DNA from 3 places in the Kitasatospora sp. NPDC059327 genome. Region 3 is predicted to be linked to each of the others. Evidence: riboswitches for the same ligand, from Rfam matches in the RefSeq annotation. Region 3 holds a riboswitch; each other region holds the start of a gene.
What was found. A riboswitch is a leader RNA that binds a small molecule or an ion and turns the genes downstream of it on or off. The one in region 3 is predicted to bind cyclic di-AMP.
Positions count from the first base shown of each region.

Region 1: linked by a shared signal. The riboswitch ahead of ACFXHB_RS31960 (peptidoglycan DD-metalloendopeptidase family protein) and the one ahead of ACFXHB_RS11325 (NlpC/P60 family protein) in region 3 are both predicted to bind cyclic di-AMP.
Region 2: linked by a shared signal. The riboswitch ahead of ACFXHB_RS40390 (transglycosylase family protein) and the one ahead of ACFXHB_RS11325 (NlpC/P60 family protein) in region 3 are both predicted to bind cyclic di-AMP.

Region 1 covers NZ_JBHYYB010000070.1:25,224-31,354, reverse strand. Annotated here, with positions in the region: gene ACFXHB_RS31970 (MFS transporter) at 1-786, opposite strand, end outside; gene ACFXHB_RS31965 (DUF2470 domain-containing protein) at 984-1,703, shown strand; gene ACFXHB_RS31960 (peptidoglycan DD-metalloendopeptidase family protein) at 2,170-3,216, opposite strand; cyclic di-AMP (ydaO/yuaA leader) riboswitch at 3,221-3,381, opposite strand; gene ACFXHB_RS31955 (MFS transporter) at 3,695-5,236, shown strand; gene purB (adenylosuccinate lyase) at 5,244-6,131, opposite strand, start outside.
Region 2 covers NZ_JBHYYB010000132.1:13,536-19,666, reverse strand. Annotated here, with positions in the region: gene ACFXHB_RS40395 (hypothetical protein) at 1-198, opposite strand, end outside; gene ACFXHB_RS40390 (transglycosylase family protein) at 363-1,691, opposite strand; cyclic di-AMP (ydaO/yuaA leader) riboswitch at 1,678-1,838, opposite strand; gene ACFXHB_RS40385 (hypothetical protein) at 2,231-4,390, shown strand; gene ACFXHB_RS40380 (hypothetical protein) at 4,509-5,417, opposite strand; gene ACFXHB_RS40375 (DUF397 domain-containing protein) at 5,932-6,131, shown strand, end outside.
Region 3 covers NZ_JBHYYB010000013.1:145,854-151,984, reverse strand. Annotated here, with positions in the region: gene ACFXHB_RS11330 (NlpC/P60 family protein) at 1-961, shown strand, start outside; cyclic di-AMP (ydaO/yuaA leader) riboswitch at 1,288-1,442, shown strand; gene ACFXHB_RS11325 (NlpC/P60 family protein) at 1,453-2,613, shown strand; gene ACFXHB_RS11320 (NlpC/P60 family protein) at 2,840-3,898, shown strand; gene ACFXHB_RS11315 (hypothetical protein) at 4,171-5,115, shown strand; gene ACFXHB_RS11310 (glycosyltransferase 87 family protein) at 5,148-6,131, opposite strand, start outside.

The sequences.
Region 1 (6,131 bases), on a different contig from region 3:
CGCGCGGTCGGCGAACCAGCCGCCGAGCAGGTTGCCGGCGAACAGGCCGACGCCGAAGAGGAAGAGCAGCCAGGTGACGCTGGAGGGCGCGAAGCCCGCCATCTCGGTCATCATCGGCGTGATGTAGGTGAACATCGCGAAGATGCCGCCCCAGCCGAGCACCGTCATGCTCAGCGCGAGCCAGATCTGCGGCTTGCGGAAGACGGCCAGCTCCGGGCCGAGCCGGGTGTCGGCGACCCTCGGCTGGACGGGGACCAGAGCGGCGATGCCGGCGAAGCCGATCGCGCCGAGCACCGCGACCACGAAGAAGGTGGAGCGCCAGCCGAAGTGCTGGCCGAGCAGGGTGCCCATCGGGACGCCGAGCACATTGGCGGCGGTGAGCCCGGTGAACATCAGGGCGATGGCGCCGGCCCGCTTGTGCGGGGCGACCAGGTCGGCGGCGACCACCGAGCCGATGCCGAAGAAGGCGCCGTGCGCGAAGGCCGCGAGCACCCGGCCGACCAGCAGCAGACCGAAGGCGGGCGCGACGGCGGAGACCAGGTTGCCGGCGATGAACAGGCCCATCAGCATCAGCAGCATCCCCTTGCGGGGGATCCGGGTGCCGAGGACGGTGAGCAGCGGGCCGCCGATCACGACGCCGAGTGCGTAGCCGGAGATGAGCAGACCGGCGCTGGGGATGGACACCGAGAAGTCGCCGGCGACCTCGGGCAGCAGGCCCATGATCACGAACTCGGTGGTGCCGATGCCGAAGGCGCTGATCGCCAGCGCCAGGAGCGCGAGGGGCATGAGGGGACCGCTTTCCGGAGCGAACAGATGATTGCGTGTGCAACTACCAGCGTCGACAATACGACCCTGGACCCGATACTTGCAAGCGCTCCCTATCTCCATTCGCAATGGCATCGGCGCGACACTCCCACCCCCCGCACCTTGCCCTCCCCCGTCGAAGTGATTAGGTTAGGCTCACCTAACCAACGGAGGTCGTCATGAGCCCCAGCCCCGTCGACGTCGAGGCGCCCGAACCCACCGCCGCCGAACGGGTCTGCAGCCTGCTCAGCGCCACCTCCTCGGTGGTGATCCGTGCCTGCGGCGAGCACCACGACCTGGACACCCCGGTATCGGTGCACGGGTCCCGACTGCGCCTGCGCGCCCCGCTCGACGCGCCGCTCACGCTCGCCGTCACCCGCGAACAGGACGGCCTCGCCGTGGTCCTGGACCTCACCGACATCGCCCCGGTCGCCGTCCGCGACCGGGTCCGCGGCCGCCTGACCCTGGCCGGCCGCCTCCACCTCGCGCACCTCGCCGACGACGGCCTCAGCGTCCACCTGCGACTGGACGTCGCGCACGCCGTCCTCTCCACCCCCTACGGCACCTCCGCCCTCACCGGTGCCGACCTCTCCCTCGCCGCGCCCGACCCGCTCGCCCGCTTCGAGGCCGCGATGCTCACCCACCTCGCCGACGACCACCCGGACGCCCTCGACCTGCTCACCCGGCTGCTGGACCCGGAGCTGCTCGCCGGACACCCCGACGTCCGCCCGCTCGCCCTCGACCGGCACGGCCTGGTGCTCCGCCTGGACCACCCGTACGGCCACCGGGACGTCCGCCTGGTCTTCCCCGAACCGGCCCGTGACGCGGACGAGTTCGGCCACCGCGTGCACCAGCTGCTGACCGCCGCGCACGGCGACCTGCCCGCCCACCGGTCCTGACGGGACGCCGGGCACCGGGCGAAGCGGCACCGGACACCGGACACCGGGCGAAGCGGCACCGGACAGCTCACCCGACGACAGCAGGCCGACGGCCCGTCCGACTCCGGACGGGCCGACCGCATTCCGGGCGGTCCCCGACCGCATTCCGTCCGAACCCGCCCGGCATCCGCCCCGAACAACCCACCGACAACCCCGGAAAGGCCCGTAGGGCCGGCGCGGCCGACTCCCGAAAACCCGCCGAGACAGGGGGGGTGAACGGGTATCAGAATCCGCACCCGATATCCGTGGGCGGAAACGCGCAATGGCCGGCCCGGCCCACGAAGGAAATTCGTGAGCCGGGCCGGCCTGGGCGTGTCCCGCGCCCATGATCCACTGGTGGTGCGGCGATCACCCGGTCGAGCGGTCACCCGACATGACCATCCCGGGAGGTCGTTCGCCCCGCACCCAGCGGTGGTCCGACTTCCGGTCAGATGGAGACGCCGTGCGCCCGCAGGTAGGCGATCGGGTCGATGTCCGAGCCGTACTCCGAGCCGCTGCGGATCTCGAAGTGCAGGTGCGGGCCGGTCACGTTGCCGGTCGCGCCCGAGAGGCCGATCTGCTGGCCGGCGGTGACGGTCTGACCGATCTTCACGCCGATCGAGGACAGGTGCGCGTACTGGGCGTACTTGCCGTCGGCGAGCTTGATCTCGACCTCGTTGCCGTAGGCGCCGCCGTTGCCGGCCTTGACCACGGTGCCGGCCGCGATGGCGCGCAGCGGGGTGCCGGTGGAGGCGACGAAGTCGGCACCGGTGTGGTGACCGGAGGACCACATCGAGCCGGCCACGCCGTAGGCGGTGCCGAGCTTCGGGTTGGCGACGGGGGCGACGTAACCGGAGGTGGCGGCCACGGCGGCCGGAGCCTGGGTGGCGGCTGGCGCGGCCGGCTTCGCGGCGGGGGCGGCCGGCTTGGTGGCCGTGGCCGGCGCGGGCTTGGCGGCCTGAACCGGCTTCGGGGCGGCGGGCTTCGCGACCGGCTTCGCCGAGTCCTGCGAGGCCTGCGGCTTCGCGGCGGGGGCGGCGGGGGCGGCGGGCTTGGCGGCCTCGGCCGGGGCCGCGGCGGCCTTGGCGCCGAGCGCGAGCTGCTGACCCGGGAAGATGAGGTTCGGGTTGGCACCGACGACCGAGCGGTTGTGGTCGTACAGCGCCTGCCAGCCGCCCTCGACCTGCTTGGCGTCGGCGATCTTCGACAGGGTGTCCCCACCGGCGACCTTGTAGGTCTCCTCGGCCGGAGCGGCGGCGGGCTTGGCGGCCTCGGCGGCCGGAGCCGCGGCCTGGGCAGCGGCGGCCGGCGTGGCGTCGACGCTGGTGGCGCCGGTCCAGGTGCTGGTCTGCGCGGGCTTCGCGGCCGGGGCGGTGTGGGCCTGGGCACTGATGGTGGTCACCAGCGGAAGGGCGAAGGCGGCGCCGGTCACGGCGGTGGCGATGCCGATGCGGGCGGCGCGGGGCAGGGCGATACGACGAGCCTGTGCGGGCATGGGGAACTGTCCTCTCCGACGCCTGCGAGGTGAGCTGTCGGGTTCGGGCTGGAGTTGCCCGGCCGCATAGCGCGGCTTCACCCCAAGCCGGACCGCGAATTCCGGTCCGGCGACTTACCTTTGGGTCCCCCGCTCCTGCCGTACAGAGTTCGGTTCGTACCACCGGGCAGCGGCAGGACTAGGCGTTCCACCCGGTGGCCACCCGGGCCAATGCCGGGCGGTCGCTGAACTAAAGCCCATCCACCCGGGTGAAGCAATGTCGATCTCTTGAATCGGCAACCAATGCCGGACGGCTCGTGACACTCCGAATGATCGGCTGCACAGTATGTGCACAATCGATTCACCGCGTGCCACTGATCCGCGACGCTCCGCCGATTTCGATGGCCGTCCGCATGCGATCACCTACGGAAAGCCATCTGCCGACACACCCCCGGTGAGCCTTGTCACGTCGCCTCCCGGGGCGCACGATCGGGCGGTGATGACCACCTCCGAGGCCGGCACCCTGCGCCTGGGCACCGCACAGGGCCGCTGGGTACTGCTGGCGACGGTGCTCGGCTCCAGCATGGCGATGCTCGACGGCACCGTGGTGAACGTCGCCCTCCCCCGGATCGGCACCGACCTCGGCGCCCCGCTCGCCGCACTGCAGTGGACGCTCAACGCCTATCTGCTCACCCTGGCCGGCCTCATCCTGCTCGGCGGCGCGCTCGGCGACCGCTACGGCCGGCGCCGGGTCTTCCTGATCGGCGTGCTCTGGTTCGCCGCCGCCTCGGCGGCGTGCGCCGCGGCGCCCACCATCGAGGTGCTGATCGCCGCCCGCGCGGTGCAGGGCATCGGCGGGGCACTGCTCACCCCCGGCTCGCTGGCGATGCTCCAGGCCGTGTTCCACCCTGACGACCGGTCGGCGGCGGTCGGCCTCTGGTCCGGTCTGGGCGGGGTGTCGGCGGCGATCGGTCCGTTCCTCGGCGGCTGGCTGGTGGACGGCCCCGGCTGGCGGTGGATCTTCCTGCTGAACGTCCCGCTCGCCGTCCTGGTGATCGCGGTGGCCTCCCGGCACGTCCCGGAGAGCCGGGACGAGAGCGCGACCGGCCGGTTCGACGCCCTCGGCGCGGCCCTGGCCGCGCTCGCCCTGGGTTCGGTCACCTACGCCCTGACGGCCGCGGGCGGCGGGCTCTCGCCGGAGGTCTGGCTGGCCGGCGCGGCGGGAGTGCTGCTGGGCGCGGCCTTCGTCGTGGTCGAGCGCCGCGTCCCGGAGCCGATGCTGCCGCTCGGCCTCTTCTCCTCCCGGCTGTTCACCGCGGTGAACCTGGTCACCCTCTGCGTCTACGCGGCCTTCAGCGGCGTGTTCTTCCTGCTGGTCGTGCAGTTGCAGATCGTCTCCGGGTTCTCCCCGCTGGTCTCCGGGCTGGCCCTGGTGCCGATCACCGTGCTGATGCTCGCGCTGTCCGCCCGGGCCGGCCGGCTCGGCAAGCGGATCGGCCCGCGACTGCCGCTCACCGTGGGGCCGCTGATCTGCGCGACGGGCGTGCTGCTCATGCTGCGGATCGGCGCGGACGCCTCGTACTGGACGGACGTGCTGCCGGCCGTCACCGTGATGGGCTGCGGGATGGTCCTGCTGGTGGCACCGCTGACCGCGACGGTGCTGGCGGCGGTGGAGGTCCGGCACGCCGGGATCGCCAGCGGCGTCAACAACGCCGCCGCCCGCGCGGCCGGTCTGCTCGCGGTGGCCGCCCTGCCCGCGCTGGCCGGGCTCAGCGGCGACGCCTACCAGGTGCCCGCCTCGGTGGACTCCGCCTTCCGGATCGCCATGATGATCTGCGCCGGACTGCTGGCCGCCGGCGGACTGACGGCCTTCACCACGGTCCGGGGCAACGTCCTGGCTCCCGAGGACCACCCGGTCGCCGAGCCGGACTGCCGCTACACCTGCGGCACCAACGGCCCGCCGCTCGATCCGGGGCACGTCGGCGCCGACCACGGCGAAGGCCCCGCCACCGGATCGGCGACGGGACCCACACAGGCCTGACGAGTCGTCAGAGAATGTCATCCGGGGCGTACTTGGCGGCCTCCGGGTAGGCGGCCGCGACGGCCTCCACCCGGCGGACGACCTCGGCGACCTGGGCACCGGCCGCGCCGGTGAAGGAGAGCCGGTCGGCGAGCAGCGCGTCCAGCGCGGCCCGGTCCAGCGGCATCCGCTCATCGGCGGCCAGCCGGTCCAGCAGCGCGTTCTCCCGCGCGCCGGCCCGCATCGCCAGCGCCGAGGCGACGGCGTGCTCCTTGATGACCTCGTGCCCGGTCTCCCGGCCGACGCCCGCGCGCACCGCGCCCATCAGCACCTTGGTCGTGGCCAGGAACGGCAGGTAGCGGTCCAGCTCGGCCTCGATCACGGCGGGGAAGGCGCCGAACTCGTCGAGGACGGTCAGGAAGGTCTCCAGCAGGCCGTCGAAGGCGAAGAAGGCGTCCGGCAGCGCGACCCGGCGGACCACCGAGCAGGAGACGTCGCCCTCGTTCCACTGGTCGCCGCCCAGCTCGGCGGTCATCGAGGCGTAGCCGCGCAGGATGACGGCCAGACCGTTGACGCGCTCGCAGGAGCGGGTGTTCATCTTGTGCGGCATCGCGGAGGAGCCGACCTGGCCCTCCTTGAACCCCTCGGTGACCAGCTCGTGGCCGGCCATCAGGCGGATCGTCTTGGCCAGGCTGGACGGCGCGGCCGAGAGCTGGACGAGGGCGGTGAGCACCTCGAAGTCCAGCGAGCGCGGGTAGACCTGGCCGACGCTGACGAGCACGTTGTCGAAGCCGAGGTGGCCGGCCACCCGGCGCTCCAGCTCGGCGAGCTTCTCGGTGTCGCCGCCGAGCAGGTCCAGCATGTCCTGGGCGGTGCCGACCGGGCCCTTGATCCCGCGCAGCGGGTAGCGGGCGAT
Region 2 (6,131 bases), on a different contig from region 3:
GCCCTCCTGCGCGGTGGGGCGCCGGTCGGCCGCCGGCTGCCCGTCGGCGGCGTCGCCGGTACGGCTCTCGGTGCGCCGTCCCCGGGCCAGGTAGTCGCGCAGGATCAGCTCGACGGCGTCCTGCGGGTTCTTGGTGCCGGAGAGCAGCATCGCGTCGATCGCGAGATTGGCGTCGAGCGTGACGGTGACCTGGGCCATGTGACTCCTCCTCGGGTGCGGAGCAGCAGCATGCCCGCCGGGCCGCGGTTTGACCATGCCCGCTCCGGGGCCGGGCGCGCCGGGGCCCCCGGGGAGGAGCGACCAGACTCTCCCCGGGGGCCCCGGCGGGTGCGGGCGGGCCGCAGTGGCCCGCGCGCGAGGGATCAGACCCGGCCGGCGAAGTCCGGGGCCCAGTTGGCGACGGTCTGGGTCCGCACACCCGAGCTCGGGTTGGCGGCCTCGACGTAGCTGCCGTCGCCGATGTAGATCGCGACGTGGTACACGCCCGAGTCCTGGCCGTTGTTGGACCAGAACAGCAGGTCGCCCGGCTTGAGGGCGTCCAGCGAGACGTGGGTGCTGGCGGCGGCCTGGTCGGCGGCGACGCGCGGGACGGAGATGCCCGCGGCGCGCAGCGCGGCCTGGGTAAGGCCCGAGCAGTCCCAGCCGCCGTTGCCGGTGCCGCCGTAGACGTAGGCCTGGCCGACCTTCGACTTGGCGAAGGAGACGGCGGCGGCCATGCTGCCGGTGGCGGCCTGGGCCGGGGCCTCGGCGGCCGGGGCCGGGGTGGCCGGGGCCCCGGTCTGCGCGGCCGGCTCGGCGGCGGTCGTGGTGGAGCCGGCGGCCTGGCCGGTCTTGCCCGAGGAGCGGTTGAACCAGTCGAAGCCCTGACCGGACTCGTTCGAGGCCTGCGCCTTGGCACGGTCGCCCAGGCTCAGGCGCTGGCCCGGGTAGATGACGTGCGGGCCGGCGGTGAGGGAGCCGCGGTTCAGCTCGTACAGCCGCTCCCAGCCGCCCTGGATGTTGTTCTTGTCGGCGATCGAGGAGAGCCAGTCGCCGGCGACCACGGTGTAGTCGCCGGCCTTGGTCCCGGTGTCCTGACCGGCGGCCTGGCGCTGGTACTGCTGCCAGTTCTGACCGCCCCGCGACTGCTGGGCGGAGTCGCCGGCGGCCGGGGCGGCCTTCGGGGTGGCCGCGGGCGCGGCCGGCTTGGCGGCGGGGGCCTGGGTCTGTGCCGGGGCCGGGGCCGGGGTGGCCTTCGGGGCGGCAGGCTTGGTGGCGGTGGCGGTGGCGGTGGCGGTGTCGACGGCGGCCGGGGTGCCGCCCTTGGTCAGACCGGCCTTGACGGAGCAGACCGGCCAGGCGCCGGGGCCCTGCGAGGCGAGCACCTTCTCGGCGATCGCGATCTGCTGGTCCTTGGTGGCGAGGTCGGCGCGGGCGGCGTACGCGGTGCCGCCGAACGCCGCCCAGGTGCTGCTGGTGAACTGGAGGCCGCCGTAGAAGCCGTTGCCGGTGTTGATGCTCCAGTTGCCGGTGCTCTCGCACTGGGCGACCTTGTCCCAGGTGGCGACCGAGGCGGCGGAGGCGGTGCCGGAGGTGAGGCAGGGGACGGTGAGGCCGATGCCGACGACGCCGAGGGTGGCGATCGCGCGGCGGGTGCGGCCGGACAGGCGGGTGCCGTTGGTGGGCAGCATGAAGACGTGGTCCTCTCCCACGCCTGCGAGGTGAGCTGTCGGATTCGGGCTGGAGTTGCCCGGCCGCGCTGTGGACGCGGCTTCACCCCTAGCCCTGAACCGGTTCGCGGACCGGTCCCGGGCGACTTACCTGTGGTTCCCCCGCTCCTGCCGCGGTGCGTTCTGCGCTGCCAGCGCACCCGACGGCAGGACTCGGCGTTGCGGGTGGGCTGGGTCCGTGTGGCCACGAACGGGGAGCACGTTAAGCAGACTTAAGTTCAATCCGCAAACATGTGTGATGCACGTCACGGTTTGCGAAACGGGTGGTGAATGGCTGTCCACCATGATCAGAAATGACCGATTTCGGGCAACGCCCGTCGGAGTCACGGCAACTGCCTATGCTTCAGGGCGTCAGGATCGACGCGGCCGTCTGGGGGGAGGGCTACGCAACGATGGCCATGGACGAGGACCCGCGGGCCGGCCGGCCCGCCGCGCGCGCCCGTGGAGCGCACCGCAGGGCAAAACACCGCAGAGCGGACATCCCGCCCGTAGAGCCCCGAACTCCCGTACCTCGTCGGACGATGCTGCGCTGGCTCGCCGTCGGCACGGTGTTCGCGGCGGTCGGCGGCGAGGAGGCGCTGCGACGCTCCCTCGGCGGCGGCGCCGAGCCCGTGGCGGCCGTCCAGGGCCCCGTCCCGGCCCCGGCGGCGGACGGCACGCCCGCCGGGCACCTGCACGGCGCCCCGTCGCCCCGCTCGTCCCCGGGGACGTCCGGTCCCGGTCCCGGCGCCACGTCGGCGGGCATCCCCGAGGGCGCCGTCACGCCCGGAACGCCCGCCGCCGCGCCCGCCCCCGCGCCCACGCCGGACCAGGGCGGCCGCCGCTGGTCCGATCCGGCCGGCTGGGGCGGCCGGGTGCCCGGCCCGCGGAGCGCCGTCCGGATCACCGACCGGGTGCTGCTCGACACCGACGCCACCGTCGGGTCGCTGCTGGTCGAGCCCTCGGGCGCGCTCACCTTCGCCGCCGACCGCAGCCTCACCCTCGCCGCGGCCGGCAACGTCGAGGTCCGCGGCACCCTCGCGCTCGCCCCCGACGGCGCCGCCGTCCACACCGTGCGGTTCCCCGCGGTCGACGAGCGGCGGTTCCGGGGTGACGGCATGAAGGTGGTCGACACCGACGTCGGCCTCTGGGTCACCGGCGCCGGGTACCTGCGGCTGGACGGCGCCGCCAAGACCGCCTGGGTGCGCGCGGACCGGGCGCTCGCCGCCGGCGACACCACCGTCAGCCTGGCCGCGCCGCCCACCGGTTGGCTGCCCGGTGACGAACTGGCCGTCACCCCGACCGGCCCGCCGAACGAGGACGGCTTCTCGACCCGCTACGACCTGGCCGTCGTCCGGTCCGTCAGCGGATCCACCGTCACCCTGGAGGCACCGCTCCAGTACCCGCACCCCCGGGTGAGCGCCGGTGGCGGCGTCACGGTCGGCGCCGAGGTGCTCAACCTGACCCGCAGCGTGCGGGTCGAGGGCACCGCCGGGGGCCGCGCCCACGTCCACCTCACCAGCAGCCGCCGGGCCGACCTGCGGCACGCGGCGCTGCGCTGGGTCGGCCCGCGCGCCGACACCGAGGAGTCCTGGAAGGGCCCGGACGGCAGCGCGCCGGTCACCGCCCCGGTGCTCGGCCGCTACGGGCTGCACTTCCACATGCTCGGCGACACCACCCGGGGCACCGTCGTCGAGGGCGTGGTGGTCCGCGACGCGGGGAGCCACGCCTTCGTCCCGCACGCCAGCCACGGCATCACCTTCCGCGGCTGCGTCAGCCACGACACCTGGGAGGATGCCTACTGGTGGGACGGCCCGCTGGACACCCGCACCCCGCAGCAGCCGTCCGACGACATCGTCTACGACTCCTGCGTCGCCTCCCGCACGCGGCTGGAGCCCAATCCGCGCGCCTACCGGCTGGCCGGCTTCAACCTCGGCGCCGGCACCGGCGGCAAGGCGGTGGACTGTGTGGCGGTCGGCGTCCAGGGGGCCGACGGCGCCTCCGGCTTCGAGTGGCCGGAGAACAGCGAGGGGGTCTGGACCTTCCAGCGCTGCCTGGCCCACAACAACCTGCGGAACGGCATCTTCGTCTGGCTGAACGCCCGGCAGCACCACGTGGTCACCGAGTTCGCGGCCTACCACAACGGCGGGTGGGGCATCGAGCACGGCGCGTACCTCAACGACTTCGACTACACCGCGAGCGTGCTCTACGGCAACGGCGCCGGGGGAGTGGCGCTGCACGCGCTCGGCCGGGACACGGGGACGCTCTTCGACGGGTTGCTGATCGACGCCGCCGGGCAGAGCGACTTCGGCGTCTCCACCGCCCGGCACGAACTCGCCGGGGTGACCGTCACCTTCAGCCGCAGCCGGATCACCGGCCACCGCCGGGCCGGGATCGCGTTCCGCGCCACCCCCGACGGCAAACCGGACGACGTCCTCGTGCTGGACTGCGAGTTCGGCGGCAACGAGCTCTGGATCGACCCGGAGTCCGCGCCGCCCGCGAACCTCCTGCTGCGCCGGGCCGGGCAGGCCGAGGTGCTCCAGGTGCGCAAGGCGGACGGCGGGGGCGCCGCTCAGCCGCGGTGGAACGCGACCGGGGTACCGGTACCGACCTTCGCCGCGCAGTCCCGGCCGGTGCAGGTGCCGGCGTTGCGGCTGAGGGACGCCGCGGCGGTCACCGGCCGGGTGGGCGGGCGCTCCTGAGGCGGGTGCTCCCCGGCGGGCGGGGGCCGTTCCGGGCGGCGTCCCACCCGGCCGGGGCCGACCACACGTCGAGGGCCCGGAGCGGGTGCGCTCCGGGCCCTGCGGCGTTCGTGGTCCGCTACTCGGCGGCGGCCTCCGCGGCCTCCTGGGCGGCGGCCTGCTCGGCGTAGGCCTCGGGCGCGACGGCGGGCAGCACCGCCAGGTAGGTGGAGGCGATCAGCTGGCCCACCGTCGGGTAGGCGCCGAGCGGCGCGGCGCTCGGGCAGCCGGTCTCCTCGGCGGCGGTGGCGAGCAGCTCGGAGTCCGCCTCCGGGCCGATCACCAGCGGGGCCAGCGCGGGGCGCTGGGAGCCGGTCTCCTTGAGGTGCGCGACGGCGGCGGCCACCGAGCCGGGCACGTCGAGCGCGGCGGCGACGACCGGCACCGCGAGGCGGGCGGCCAGCAGCACGCCGGTGATCCCGGCGGCCGCGGCGGCCTCCTCGCCACCGACCGTGGTGAGGACCACGCCGTCCGCGGCCGTCGCGATGGCGAACAGCCGGGCGCGGTCGGCCCGGGCCAGTCCGGCCTCGGAGAGGCGGACGTGGACGGCTTCGGCGAGCAGCGGGTGCGGGCCCAGGACGTCGGTGACGTGGGCGCCGTACTGGGCGGCCAGCGCGTGCAGTTCGGTCAGGAAGTCGTGCGGGCCGGGAACCAGCGGCACCACGACCGGAGCGGGCAGGCCCGCTTCGGCGGCGTGCGCCAGCAGCTCGGCGACGGTGTACTCGTCACTGCCGGGCGCGCTCTCGCCCGCGACGTCGGTGAGGTAGCCGGCCGCGGTCTGCACGCCGTTCTGCTCGCTGCGTACGATCGAGAGCAGTTCCTCGACGACGGAACGGGACTCCGGCCCGGCGGTCGCGGGCACCGCGAGCACCAGGGCCGGGGAGCCGGTCGGGATCTCGGGGCGCTCGGGGCGGCGGTGGCGCCCCCGCGCACGGGAGCCTGGGGTGCGGACGGGCAGTGGCGCGCCCGGGATGGCTGCGGTGCTCATGGCGGAGATCGTAGGACATCGGCCGGCCGAGGCTGCAGTCGGCTGCCGTGCCGGGAGGGGCGGGCTGCCCGAAAACCGGACATACCGTAACCAATCCCTGTGTGGCCACCACTTCTCCCTGAGACGTGACGGGAGGTGCGTCGCGTTGCGGCGGTGGCACGTGACATGTCTCACAGCATGCGGACGGTCTGACGGAGTGTCACGGCGGTGCGACTGCGGGCGTCCGAAGATCAACATTCAGCGGGTGGCCGCCTACGGGCGGTTATCGGAGTCCTACCGGTTCCATCGGGAATGTCCGCTTACGTTCCCTCAGGTGTCGGGGCGGTGAAGAGTTCCGATATGTCGACGAAAGGCCCGTGCACCTGCAACGTCCCGTGCTGATGCACGTGCACTGGAGCTATCATCACGTCAAGTGAGGCGTTGTGCCGGGCCGGTACGGGGCCGGTCCAGTCGTTCGGCCGAGTGCCGGGGCGCCGAGCTGGACGACCACTCCGGAGCTCTTCGGGAGATTTCTATGCACGACAGGTACGACACGTACAACGGGATGGCGGCCGCGGACCTCAAGGACGTGGTCTGGCAGAAGAGTCTGCACAGCAACTCTCAGGGCAACTGCGTCGAGTTCGCCGCCCTCCCGGGGGGCGACGTGGCGATGCGCAACTCACGCTTCCCGGACGGCCCGGCACTGATCTACACCCGGGCCGAGATCGCGGCGCT
Region 3 (6,131 bases):
CTCCGCCCAGGTCGCCGCGCACGCCGCGCCGAGTCCGTCCCCCAAGAAGGAGGACGTGAAGGCGCAGATCGACCAGCTGCAGGAGGAGGCCGAGCAGGCCACCGAGAAGTACAACGGCGCCAAGGAGCGGGCCGACCAGCTGCGCAAGCAGTCGGACCAGCTCCAGGACCAGGTGGCGCGCGGCCAGGACCAGATGACCCAGCTTCAGGCCGGGCTGGCCGAGGTGGCGGGCGCGCAGTACCGCACCGGCGGCATCGACCCGTCCGTCCAGCTGATGCTCTCCTCCGACCCGTCCGGCTACCTGGACAAGGCGTCCAGCGTCCAGCAGGCCAGCTCCAGCCAGGCCGACGCGCTCAAGGGCCTCCAGGACCAGCAGCGCCGGCTGGACCAGCAGAAGGCGGAGGCGGCCGCGATCCTGGCCTCCCTGGACAGCACCACCAAGGACCTGAACCAGTCCAAGGCGGAGGTCAACAAGAAGCTCAAGGAGGCTCAGGACCTCCTGAACTCGCTGAGCGCGGCGGACCGGGCGGCGCTGAAGGCCGCCCAGCAGCAGGCGGACCGGGCCTCGCGCGGCAGCGAGCGGGCCGACCTGGGCAGTCTGCCGCAGGCCAGCGGCATGGCCGGGGCGGCCGTCGCCAACGCGATGAGCAAGCAGGGTTCGCCGTACCAGTGGGGCGCCACCGGGCCGAGCGGCTTCGACTGCTCCGGCCTGATGGTCTGGTCGTACGCCAAGGCCGGCGTCACGCTGCCGCGCACCTCGCAGGCGCAGGCCAACTACGGCAGCCGGGTGCCCTCGCTCGCCGAGGCCCAGCCGGGCGACCTGATCATCTACCGCGCCGACCGCAGCCACGTCGGGATGTACATCGGCAACGGCATGGTGGTGCACGCGCCGCACACCGGTGACGTGGTGAAGGTGATGAAGGCCGACGCGATGCCGATCAACGCGATCCGCCGGGTCTGACGGACCGGCACGACACGCCCGCGGGCCGGGACGCGGCCTTGTGATCCACGCCACCCCCTGATCGGGGGTGGCGTCGGCGTTCACGGCGTCGCGGTGACAAACGATCAGCTCCGCGTAGATCATTGATCACACTCGGTCATATTCACAAGTGAACTTGGATATTCTTCCGGCATTTTTCTGACAAGGATTTGAACGGATCACGGTTCTGTTACTAGGGTCGTGCCTCGAACCACCGCACAGTCGATCACCCAGTCCGGGTGGCGGCGGGGGTTGCCGTCGAGTTCGTGAAGCAGCGGGGCAGGTCGTCTGCCCGACGGGGAGCCCAGTGGTCGGGGGCGCTGTGGAGCGGAGCCGGGGAACCATGTTCCTCCGGGGTGAATCGGCGCCAGGTCGACCGTGAGAACGGTCGGTGAGGCGTCGTAGGGCACGCTTCCGGCCCGAACCCGTCAGCTCACCCGGTAGGCGGACGTAGGAAGAAGGAGTCCGCCTTCGTGGCGTCCCATCGTCGTCCCAAGCCCGCCGGCCGCGCCCGGGTCTCGATCCTGACCGGTGTCGCCGCAGCGGCGGTCGCCCTCTCCGCGCAGTCCGGCGCCCACGCCGACCCGACGCCGACCAAGGACCAGGTCAAGGAGCAGGTCGACCAGCTCAACGAGCAGGCCGAGCAGGCCACCGAGAAGCTCAACGGCGCCCAGGCCAAGCAGCAGGAGCTGCAGAAGCAGGTCGGTGAGCTGCAGGACAAGGTGGCCCGCCAGCAGGCCTCGGTGACCGAGGCCCAGGGCGGCCTGGCCGAGATCGCCGGCGAGCAGTACCGCAACGGCGGCATATCGCCGACCGTCCAGCTGATGCTCTCGTCCAGCCCGGACAGCTTCCTCACCCAGGCCGGTGCGATCAACCAGGCCGGCAGCACCCAGTCCAACGCCCTGAAGGACCTTCAGGAGCAGCAGCGCAGGCTCGACCAGGACCGCAACGAGGCCCAGGGCAAGCTCGCCGAGCTCGAAGCCACCACCCAGCAGCTGAAGGCCTCCAAGGAGGAGGTCCAGGGCAAGCTGGCCAAGGCCCAGGACCTGCTCAACACGCTGACCGAGCAGGAGCGCCAGGCGCTGCGCGCGGCCGAGGAGAAGGCCGCCGCCGAGGCGAAGGCCAAGGCGGACGCCGCCAAGGCCGAGGCCAAGGCCAAGGCGGACGCCGACCGGGCCTCCCGCGACAACACCCGGGACAACCTGGCCGGCTCGTCCTCGTCGGCCGCCAAGCCCGCCGCCCCGGCCGCGGCCGCCGCGCCGTCCGCGCCCGCCGCCAACGGCTCGCGCGCCGCCGCCGCGATCGCCGCCGCCGAGAGCAAGCTGGGCGCGCCGTACGTCTACGGCGCCTCCGGCCCGGGCTCGTTCGACTGCTCCGGCCTCACCAGCTGGGCCTACGCCCAGGCCGACGTGTCGCTGCCGCGCACCTCGCAGGCCCAGGCCACCGTCGGCACCAACGTCGGCACCAACATCGCCAACGCCCAGCCCGGTGACCTGATCATCTACCGCGCGGACCGCAGCCACGTCGCCATCTACGTCGGTGGCGGCCAGGTCATCCACGCGCCGAAGCCCGGTGCGAACGTCCGGTACGAGACCGCCAGCATGCTGCCGATCTCGGCCATCGTGCGTGTCTGATCCGACGTCCGCTGCCGCAGGCCCGGTCTCCCCTCGCGGGAGGCCGGGCCTGCGGCTTTCGCGGTGGACCGGTCTGATGTCCGAATGCGGGTCAAATATTCGGGTTGAGAGGGGTTTGGACTCGCTCGCCCGGACTCGCTAACGTCTGCCACCGGACTCCCGCTCTAGAGCCGCCCGCTCCGGTGCGGCGGCGGGGCCCCCGGCCCAGGATCGGAGCCACCGTCGTATGGCCGTGCACCGCCGTTCCCCCCTGCCCGGCGCGCTCGCCCGCGCGCTGGTGCTGACCGCCGCGGCCACCACCGCGCTGGGGGTGGCGACGGGTGGTGCCGCCCAGGCCGCCCCGGGCGCGCCCGACGGGCCGCCGAACCGCAAGGACGTCAAGGCGCAGGTGGAGCAGCTGTACGACGAGGCCGAGCAGGCCTCGGAGAAGTACAACGCGGCACTGGACGCCCAGCAGCGCCTCCAGTACGAGACCGGCACGCTCCAGCAGCAGGTCGCCGTCGCCCAGGACGAGCTCAACCAGCTGCGCGGCGACCTGGCCACCGTGGCGGGTGCCGAGTACCGGGGCGGCGGGATGGCGCAGACCGTCCAGCTGATGCTGTCCACCGACCCGGAGGGCTATCTGTCCAAGGCCCGGACCCTGGAACAGGCCGCCGAGCGGCAGAACGAGACGCTGCACGAGGTGGTGTCCCGTCAGCGCCGGCTCGACCAGCGCCGGGCCGAGACCTCCGTGAAGCTCTCCGAGCTGGAGCAGACCCGCCGCGCCCTCGCCGAGAGCAAGCAGCAGATCCAGCAGCGGCTGGCCAAGGCGCAGCGGCTGCTCAACAGCCTGGGCGCCGGTGAGCGGGCCCGGCTGGCGGCCCAGGACGCCCGGGAGGCCGAGCAGCGGGCCACCCGGGGCACCGACCGGCTCGACCTGGGCACCGCCCCGCCCGCCTCCGAACGCGGCGCCGCCGCGCTGGCCGCCGCCGTCAAGATGATCGGTTCGCCCTATGTGTACGGATCCACCGGGCCCCGTGCGTTCGACTGTTCGGGTCTGATGTACTGGAGCTGGCGGCAGGCCGGAGTGACCCTGCCGCGCACCTCGCAGGCACAGGCGTCCGCCGGCCAGCGGGTCAGCATCTCCGACGCGCGACCGGGAGACCTGGTGATCTTCTACCGGGACATGCACCACGTCGGCATGTACGCCGGTGGCGGGGTGATCGTGCACGCCCCCTACCCGGGTGCCAAGGTCCGCTACGAGAGCGTCAACGCGATGCCCGTCGCCGGGGTGATCCGGCTCTGAGCCGGCCCGGCCCGACACCTCCCGCCGACGCGCCCGCGGCCCCGCCACCGGGAGGCGCGCCCCGGTCACGCCGCGGCGCGCTGTCCCGGCGCGGTGCGCTGCTGCTCGCGGCGGGCGGACTGGCCCAGCTCTCGCGGCCCCGGGAGGCACCGGCGGCTCCCGCGGCCGCGGCGGACCACCGGGCCGAGCTGACCGGGCTGCTGGCCGAGCGGGCCCGGGCCCTGGCCGCCGGGCTGTCCGCGACCCCGGTCGAGCTGGCCTACCGCAACCTCGTGCTCGGGCCGGGCGGTGGGCCGGACCGGCTGACCGGGACCGCCGAGCTGACCGTCCGGGTGGCCGGCTACGACGAGTACCCGGTGGTCCACCCGCGCCGGCTGGCGCTGCTGCGCGGCGGCGACGGCTGGCGGGTCGAGCGGGAGGAGGCCACCGGCGGACCGGCGCCGCTCTGGGACTTCGGGACGGTGCGGGCGGCGAGCGGCGCGCACTGCCTGGTGCTCGGCCTGGCCGGCGGGCCGGAGCCGGAGCGGCTCGCGGTCGTGGCCGACCGGGCCGTCCCGGCCGTCACCGCCCTCTGGGGCAGCGCCTGGGCGGGCCGGCTGCTGGTGGAGCTGCCCGCCACCGAGGAGCAGTTCGGCCGGCTGCTGGACGCCGATCCGGCGGGCTGGGGCGGCATGGCGGCGGTCACCACCGCGGCGCCCGGCGCCCCCTGGCACACCCCGGCGGACCGGGTGCTGGTGAACCCCGGGGCGTACGAGGGGCTCAGCGACTTCGGCCGCCAGGTGGTGACCACCCACGAGGCGGTGCACGTGGCGACCCGGGCCGACACCCGTGCCTGGACACCGCTCTGGCTCTCCGAGGGCGTCGCCGACTGGACCGGCTACCGGGACTCCGGCCGTTCGCCTCGGCAGATCGCCCCCGAGCTGGCCCGCGACGTCGCCGCCGGGAAGGTGCCCTCGGCGCTGCCCGCCGACCGGGACTTCACGGCCGGCGCCGCCGGCATCGCGCAGGCCTACGAGCAGTCCTGGCTGGCCTGCGAGCTGATCGCCCGCCGCTACGGGCCGCAGCGGCTCGTCGACTTCTACCGGGCGGTCGGCGCGGCGGGCCCGGGCACCGACCGGGACGAGCGCACGGACCGTGTCCTGCGGGACGAACTCGGGCTGGGGTTGGCCGATTTCACCGGGCTCTGGACGGCCGAGGTCCGCCGGCTGGCAGGGTAGGCCGGCCCGGGCACCCGGCAGCCCGGCACCCCCTAGCGGCGTCGCGGGGCCGGGGCCTCCGGTCGGTCGATGCCGTCCAGCAGGTCCTGCTCGTAGGCGATCCCCGGGCGCACCGGGTAGCCGGTGGACGACACCGGCTCCGCGCGGTCCAGCACCACGGTGGCCGGGAGCTGGGCGGGCCCGCGGGTCGAGCGCCAGAGCCGGACGCAGGAGAGCCCGGTGGCGGCCAGCAGCAGCAGGTTGCGCAGGGTCAGCGCGGTGACCGCCCAGGGCTCGCTGCCGACCAGGTCGCTGAAGAGCAGCGGGAACTCCACCACGGTGAGCGGTGTCGCGGCCAGCACCAGCAGCGCCACCGGGCGCTGGCTGGTGGTGCGCACGGTCAGGCAGACCGCCGCCGCGCCGACCAGCCAGACCAGGTACTGCGGGCTGATCACCCGGCTGGTCACGGTGAAGATCAGCAGCGCGGCCAGCGCCGCGTCGTACATGGTGGCCGCGGTGCGGCGCTTGGCGGTGAAGCGCCAGAGCAGCAGCCAGCCGAAGCCCAGCACGCTGCCGGCCAGCATCACCTTGCCGACCACGGTCACCCACGGCCCGAGCATCTCGACCGAGCCGTAGTTCATCGTCACCCTGCCGTCCCAGGCGCCGGCCATGCGGGCGAAGTGCAGGGGCAGGGCGCCCACCGACTCGACCTCGACGCCGCGGTCCTTCTGGAAGGTCAGGAACTCGAACGCGCCGTTCATCCCGGCCGCGAGCAGGAAGCCCACCGAGACGGCGGTGGCCGCGGCGGCGGTCCAGGCGCGGCGGGTGCGGCGGCCCGACGGGGTGCCGATCAGGCCGATCAGCGGCCAGATCTTGATGATCCCGCCCAGGCCGAGCAGGATCCCGCCGATCGCCGGGCGTCGGATCAGCGCCAGCAGGCCGGCGACCGCGATCGCGGTGACGATGACGTCGTACCGGTTGTAGATCATCGGGCCGAGCAGCGGCACACCGGCCACCCAGACCCAGGCGCCGGTCAG